2 regions of the Bradyrhizobium sp. HKCCYLS3077 genome follow, and region 1 is predicted to be linked to the other one. Evidence: riboswitches for the same ligand, from Rfam matches in the RefSeq annotation. Region 1 holds a riboswitch; the other holds the start of a gene.
What was found. A riboswitch is a leader RNA that binds a small molecule or an ion and turns the genes downstream of it on or off. The one in region 1 is predicted to bind cobalamin.
Positions count from the first base shown of each region.

Region 2: linked by a shared signal. The riboswitch ahead of ACQR0Z_RS18365 (TonB-dependent receptor) and the one ahead of ACQR0Z_RS11610 (HupE/UreJ family protein) in region 1 are both predicted to bind cobalamin.

Region 1 covers NZ_JBNPTH010000002.1:1,187,668-1,191,061, reverse strand. Annotated here, with positions in the region: gene cobW (cobalamin biosynthesis protein CobW) at 1-584, opposite strand, end outside; gene ACQR0Z_RS11615 (DUF1636 domain-containing protein) at 605-1,000, opposite strand; gene ACQR0Z_RS11610 (HupE/UreJ family protein) at 1,004-1,636, opposite strand; cobalamin riboswitch at 1,759-1,953, opposite strand; gene cobU (bifunctional adenosylcobinamide kinase/adenosylcobinamide-phosphate guanylyltransferase) at 1,988-2,524, shown strand; gene cobO (cob(I)yrinic acid a,c-diamide adenosyltransferase) at 2,539-3,147, shown strand; gene ACQR0Z_RS11595 (cobyric acid synthase) at 3,151-3,394, shown strand, end outside.
Region 2 covers NZ_JBNPTH010000004.1:483,813-487,206, forward strand. Annotated here, with positions in the region: gene ACQR0Z_RS18365 (TonB-dependent receptor) at 1-1,272, opposite strand, end outside; cobalamin riboswitch at 1,377-1,567, opposite strand; gene ACQR0Z_RS18370 (response regulator) at 1,812-2,225, shown strand; gene ACQR0Z_RS18375 (group II truncated hemoglobin) at 2,381-2,803, shown strand; gene ACQR0Z_RS18380 (hypothetical protein) at 2,821-3,015, opposite strand; gene ACQR0Z_RS18385 (NUDIX hydrolase) at 3,064-3,394, opposite strand, start outside.

The sequences.
Region 1 (3,394 bases):
CGTTCATCATCGTTCATCAGGTCGCTCTTGTTCATCACGACGAGATCGGCGCAGAGCAGCTGGTCCTCGTAGACCTCCTCGAGCGGGTTGTCGTGGTCGAGCGAATCGTCGGCCGCGCGCTGGGCGGCCAGGGCCTCCGGATCATCGGCGAAACGGCCGGCCATCACGGCGGGGCCGTCGACCACGGCGACGACGCCGTCGACGGTCACGCGGGTCGCGATCTCAGGCCAGTTGAAGGCCTGCACCAGCGGCTTCGGCAGCGCCAGGCCGGAGGTCTCGATCACGATGTGCTCCGGCGGCTCCTTCTGGTCGAGCAGGCTCTTCAGCGCCGGCACGAAATCATCGGCCACGGTGCAGCACAGGCAGCCGTTGGAGAGCTCGACGATGCGATCCTCCGGACAGTCCGGCACGCCACAGCCCTTCAGAATGTCGCCGTCGATGCCGACATCGCCGAACTCGTTGACGATGATCGCGAGCCGCCGGCCGTTGGCGGTCTCGATCAGGTTGCGCACCAGCGTGGTCTTGCCGGCTCCGAGGAAGCCGGTGACGATGGTGCACGGCGTCTTCGCGAACGACTTGGTCATGAGGATCAGTTCTCTCGTGTTCAGGACATCGCCGGCAGCGCGGGCACACGCGCGACGGTGTTCTTGCGGATGTATTCGGGACGCTCGCGCCAGGCCGGCAGCCCCGCCTCGTGGCGCTGATGCAGTTGCGCGAATGTCAAAACATCCCGCGCATGAAAGTCCGGATCGAGCGCGCCGAGCACATAGGTCCATTTGCCCGGCGCCGTCACGGCCACCGTACAGGCCCGATTGCAGTTCGACAGGCATTCGACGCCGACCACCGTGACACCGTCCCGCTGTTCGGGCGGCACGGCTTCGATCGCGGCGAGCAGGCGCGCTCCCGCGCGCGGCTGCTCAGGCGGCGTGACGTCAGCCGCCTGCGTGCGGCAGGTGATGCAGACGAACAGCGTCGTCTGCCCAGTCTCTGAAGCGGTCATCAATCAGCCGATCACGCCCGCGGCGGTCGCCGCGGCGATACCGCCCACCAGCACGATGGCCGCGCCGGCCACGCGCAGCGCCATCGGTGCAAGTGTATCAGCCTTCGCCGACAGCAGCCGGGTGGCGACAAACGCGCCGGCTGCGATCAAGGTCTGGATCACGAGCAGGCCGGCGAAATAGGCGCCGAGCGGCGTATTCTCGGCACCGACGATCGACTCGCCCAGCGCATAGCCATGCACGAGGCCGGTCAGCGCGAACAGGGCCGCGACGGGTAGCACGCCGAACCGGCCGCGCATCACCACGACGAGGCCGACCACGGCGGTCGAGAGACCGACCAGCAGCTCGGCAGCGGGAATGTTGGCCTTGGCCAGATGCAGCCCGACGCCCGCGATCATCGCCGTGGTGAAGGCGAGCACCGGCGCGAAACCGCGGCCGAGCAGCGCCGCGACGATGCCGGCACCGATGATGGCGGCAAAATGATCGAGCCCGATCACGGGATGGCCGAGGCCGGAGAGTAGGCCCTGCGCAAAGGTCTGCGGCAGCTTGCCGTCCATCATGTGATGCGCAAACGCGGGCTGGGCCGCGAGCAGGACGAAGCTCGCGACGGCAAAAGTGGTGCTACGGGTGAATCTCATGGCCGTCTCCGTCGCTTGCCGGCTCCCCCAGAGGACCGGACGATGCGCTGCATCCGACGGCATCCCGCCGAATCCTCGGCAGGATCAAAACCAGCATCGCGACGCCCCGCGCGACGGGTCGGCCAACAGCAATGTCGACGGCAGGTCTCCTGGCTCTCGGGTCGCTGCGTGAAACCACCTTCCCGGTTTCCCAGTGGTGTCTTGGCCTCACACTCGCCGATTACAGTTGCGGGGGCAGCCGCGGCCTGGGGTCCGAAGGACCCGCACCGTGTTCCCTAAATCTCTCCTTTCGGAGAACCGTCATCTGTTAGATACGGGGCGGGCCAAAGCCCGTCAATCGGAATCGTCCCCATGCCCCCTGCCCCGCCGTTCCCCGCCCTGCCGCGCCTCACTTTGGTGCTCGGCGGCGCGCGCTCGGGCAAGAGCCGGTACGCCGAGGCGCTGATCACCGCGAATCCGCCACCCTGGATCTATGTTGCGACCGCGCAGGCGTTCGACGACGAGATGACCGAGCGCATTGCACAACACAAGGCACGGCGCGCCGAGGGATGGCAGACGCTGGAGACCACGCATGATCTCGCCGGCCTCGTCCGCGCGCACACAGATGCGTCCGCTCCGATCCTGATCGATTGTCTCACGCTCTGGCTCAGCAATGTGATGCTCGCCGACATGGACGTACCGGCCGCATCCGCCGAGCTCGTCGAGGCGCTCTCAGTCGCGCGCGGTCCGATCATTACCGTCTCCAATGAAGTCGGGCTCGGCATCGTGCCGGACAATGCGCTGGCCCGCGCGTTTCGCGACGCGCAGGGACGGCTCAACCAGGATGTCGCGGCGATGGCTGACCGCGTGATCCTGATGGCGGCCGGCCTGCCGCTGACGTTGAAATAAGGAAGGACTTGCCGATGACCGAGAACGCCGACGATGCGCGCCACAAGGCCAAGATGGAAAATCGCAAGGCGATTCAGGATGCCGAGGTCGCCTCGAAGACCATGGAGAAAGGCCTGCTGATCGTCCACACCGGCAAGGGCAAGGGCAAGTCGACGGCCGCCTGGGGCCTGATGCTGCGCGCGCTCGGCCGCGGCTTCCGCATCGGCGTCGTGCAATTCGGCAAAGGCGCGTGGGAAACCGGCGAGCGCAAGGCAATCGCGGCGTTCGGCGACCAGGTCTCCTGGCACACGCTCGGCGAAGGCTTCACCTGGGAAACGCAGGACCGCGCGCGCGACGTGGCCGCGGCGGAACGCGCCTGGGCCAAGGCAAAAGAATTGATGGCAGATCCGTCGATCCGGCTCGTGATCCTCGACGAGCTCAACATCGCGCTGCGCTATGATCACCTGCCGATTGCCGATGTCGTCGCGACGCTCGCCGCGCGCCGTGCCGATCTGCACGTCGTCGTCACCGGCCGCAACGCCAAGCCGGAGCTGATCGAGGCCGCCGATCTCGTGACTGAAATGAATCTCGTGAAGCATCACTTCTCGGCTGGCGTGAAGGCGCAGGAAGGCATCGAGTTCTAAGCGATGGCTGCGCGCGCGATCATGTTCCAGGGAACCGGCTCGGACGTCGGCAAATCGCTGATCGTCGCGGGGCTGGCGCGCGCGCTGACCTTGCGCGGACTGAAGGTGGCGCCGTTCAAGCCGCAGAACATGTCGAACAACGCTGCCGTCACCGCCGATGGCGGCGAGATCGGCCGCGCCCAGGCGCTGCAGGCGCGCGCCGCGCGGCGGCCGATGACGGTGCACATGAACCCGGTGCTGCTCAAGC
Region 2 (3,394 bases), on a different contig from region 1:
GACATCGAACCCGGCCACGAATTCGTTGGCCATGCCGAACACATGGCCGCGGAACGTCGCATCGAAGCGATCGCCGACCTGCTGCTGGTCGTGGAAGATCTCGATGTAGCTGCTGCGGTCGATGCGTCCGGTGGCGGCGTTGTAGGCGTAGCTCTCCACGTCCTTCCAGTGCCGCTGGCTGTTCAGATAATATAGCGTGTTGCGAACGGAAATACCGTCGGCGACCTGCCACTCCGTCTTCACCTGATTCCAGCTGTCCTGATAGCGAATGCCGCTGTCGCCCACATTGTAGTTCTTGAAGCGCAGCGTCTCCAGGATGCGCCCGTTGACCAGCGGCGTGCCGAAATAGCGCGACGGGCTGCGATCGCCATAGTCGGTCGAGATCGTCCAGGTGACGTCCTCGTTCTGCCTGACCTGAACCGCCGCATGCAGCGCGACGTTCGACGTCCGGTCACGGTCGACCCAGCCGTCCGACAGGTTGCCGGTCGCGGTGATGCGATAGGCCACGTCCCTGCTCACCGGTCCGCCGCTGTCGACGGCGATCCGGCGCGTCATGTTGCTGTCGAGCGAAACCTCCGCCTGGTTGCGCTGAACCCACAGCGGCAGCTTCGAGACGACGTTGACCGCGCCGCCGATCGCGCCTTCGCCGTACATCACCGAGGCTGGGCCGCGCAGCACCTCGATACGCTCGGCCGACCAACTGTCGAAGGGGAAGGTCAGCGTGCCCGAGCCGACATAGAGGCGCGTGCCGTCATAGAGCGTCATCACCGAGCCGTTGCCGGTGAAGCCGCGGGTGTTGAAGGACAGCCCGCCATTGCCCGGCGCCGGGCTCGCAGTGAAGCCCACGGCGTTCTGCGTCACCGCATCGATCACATTCTGCTGGCCGCGCTCGGCGATCGTCTCGGCCGAGATCACGTCGACGCTCGCCGGCGTCTGCAGACGCGTCAGGCCGAGGCGGCTTCCGGTGGATGTCGCCTCTGTCAGGTTCAATGTCGGAGCCGCGAAGCCGGGATTGGCGGGTGGCGCTGCCGCGACCTCCGTCGGCGGGCGCGCAGGACCTCGAGCGCGCCGGACCGCGGTGCGCTTCACCTCGGCCGAAAGGGGTCGGCCGACGCGCGACGCCGTGGGCGGGTCGACCACGACAGGATCGAGCATGCGCTCCGGTTTGGCAGCCTGTGACCAGCCGGCGGACGGCCACGACAGGGAGAGGATGGCAACGGACGACAGAAGGAGAAAGCGTCGCTTCGACGCAACGGACAGAGCGGAGGTCATCAATGGACTCGCGACAACGTGGCACGTCACCGCGAGCAAAAGAATTCCCCCGCCGGAAGGCGGCAGAACGGCTTCCATCAGGACACCCCGCCCGATGTGCTCACGTGTGACCACGACTGACGGCAGGTCTCCTGGCTCGCGGGTCAGCGCCTGATCGCCGCCTTCCCGGACCGAGATCCAGTGGCTGATGGCGAAGGCTCGCCGCTTACAGTTGCGGGGGCAGCCGCGGCCTCGGGTCTCCCCTCACCGCGTTCCCGTTTAATCCTCGAAAGGAACCGTCGGCACGACCGTAGGTGCGAGCAAACCCGACTGTCAATGCCACGAGTTCTGAGAACACCGTCTTGTCTTGGCGATCCGGACGAGGTCTGGGGCAGGCAGCGTGCCTGCGGCGCGCCGGTGTGGAAAAGTCCAGCCGGTAGCCGATATTGCCGCGAAATATTTCCGTGATTCTACGGAAACGAAAATTTACGTGGAACTCAGAAACCGACTTTTAAACTCCAGATGCCCATCAAGAGCCGACACAGAACCGTGCGGGGACCATGCTGAACGAACTTCTCGTGATCGAAGATGCCGACGTTCACCTGTCGATCCTGCGCAAGATCGCTGTCCAGGCGGGCTTTGCGACGACCGGCGTGAATTCGGTGGACGGCGCCATCAACGTGCTGCGCCGGCGCAACTTCGAGTGCATTACCCTCGATCTGAACCTTGGCGAACGCTCGGGCACGGAAGTCCTGCAACTGCTGTCGGACATGAAATCGCGCACGCCGGTCCTGATCATCAGCGGCTCCGACGACAAGACCCGCGACGTCACCGTGCGCGCTGGCAAGATTCTTGGGCTCAACGTCTATCCGCCCTTCTCCAAGCCGGTCGACCTGGCCTTGTTGCGGCAGACCTTGCGCCAGATTGCGGCGGACACCGACCGGCAACGGCTGGTCAAAGCCAACATCCGCTGACGTCGAGATCGGCGCGCCAAGTCCCGCGCCGCCCATCCCCGCTCGCTCCACCGCATCTGCAAGAGCCGTGTGCTCCCCGCATTTTCGCTTGACGCAGATCAAGGCGCCATACCCTCGCCGCTTGTTGGCTGCACTGGGAAGCGGAACGAGGGAAAATGACGGCAGCAAATCCCAGCAGCGAAGCAGTCGTGGCCGAAGCGACGCCCTATGAACTGGTCGGCGGCGAAGCCGGCGTGCGGCGTCTGGCCGAACGCTTCTACACGATCATGGATGAAGAGCCTGGAGCGAGCCGGATCCGTGCCATGCACGACAGGGATCTCGCGCCCATCAAGCAGTTGCTGTTCGAGTTCTTGAGCGGCTGGCTCGGAGGCCCTGCGCTTTATTTCGAGCGGCCAGAGCATCGCTGCATCATGTCAGCCCACCGCCCTTATCCGATTGGCGACGCTGAACGTGACGAGTGGATGACGTGCATGCGCCGCGCGATGTTCGATTGCGACATCACGGGCGACATGTACGCGTTGCTGGATCAGGCATTCCTGCGGATGGCTAACGCCTTCAAGAGCCGCAAGCCGAACTGAGTCGGCTACGATTTGGATCAGCCCGGCTTGCTGGCAGCCTCGCGGGCCAAGCGTTCGGCCCGTAGCCGCTCGCGATTGGCATAAAAGGCCCGCTGAGCGGCCTCGTGTTCGCGCATGGCTTGCTCAGCATCCGCCCGGCGCGAGGCATCACGCGCCCGACGCTCTTCCGGCGTGAGCACGCGAGGTGTTCTGTCTGTGCTGTCGTAAGTCATGGACAGTCAACGCCCGAAGAGCGAAGCCGTTCCCCTCGTACCGGCGGCTCAGTCGGATTTTCGCGGAAACAGCCGGTCCCGGATGTAGCGCGATGTCGGCGTGAGGCTCAGGCCATAAGGCTTCTGCCAGACGGCGCGGTCGATTTCCTTCTTGTCGCCAATCTCGAGCCGGCCCTTGGCGTACTTGGCGATGAAGATCGCATCGCTCATCTTGCGCCCTGAGCGCTTGTTCTTGACCGTGACTTCCTTCCAAAGCCGCAGCCGTCCCAGCTTGAGCTTCGGAAGCTCCTCCTTGATCTCCCGCTTGAGGCAATCCTTCGCCGTCTCCCGCGCCCGCTTGCGGCCGCCCGGAAACATCCAGCGTCCATCAATGCGACGC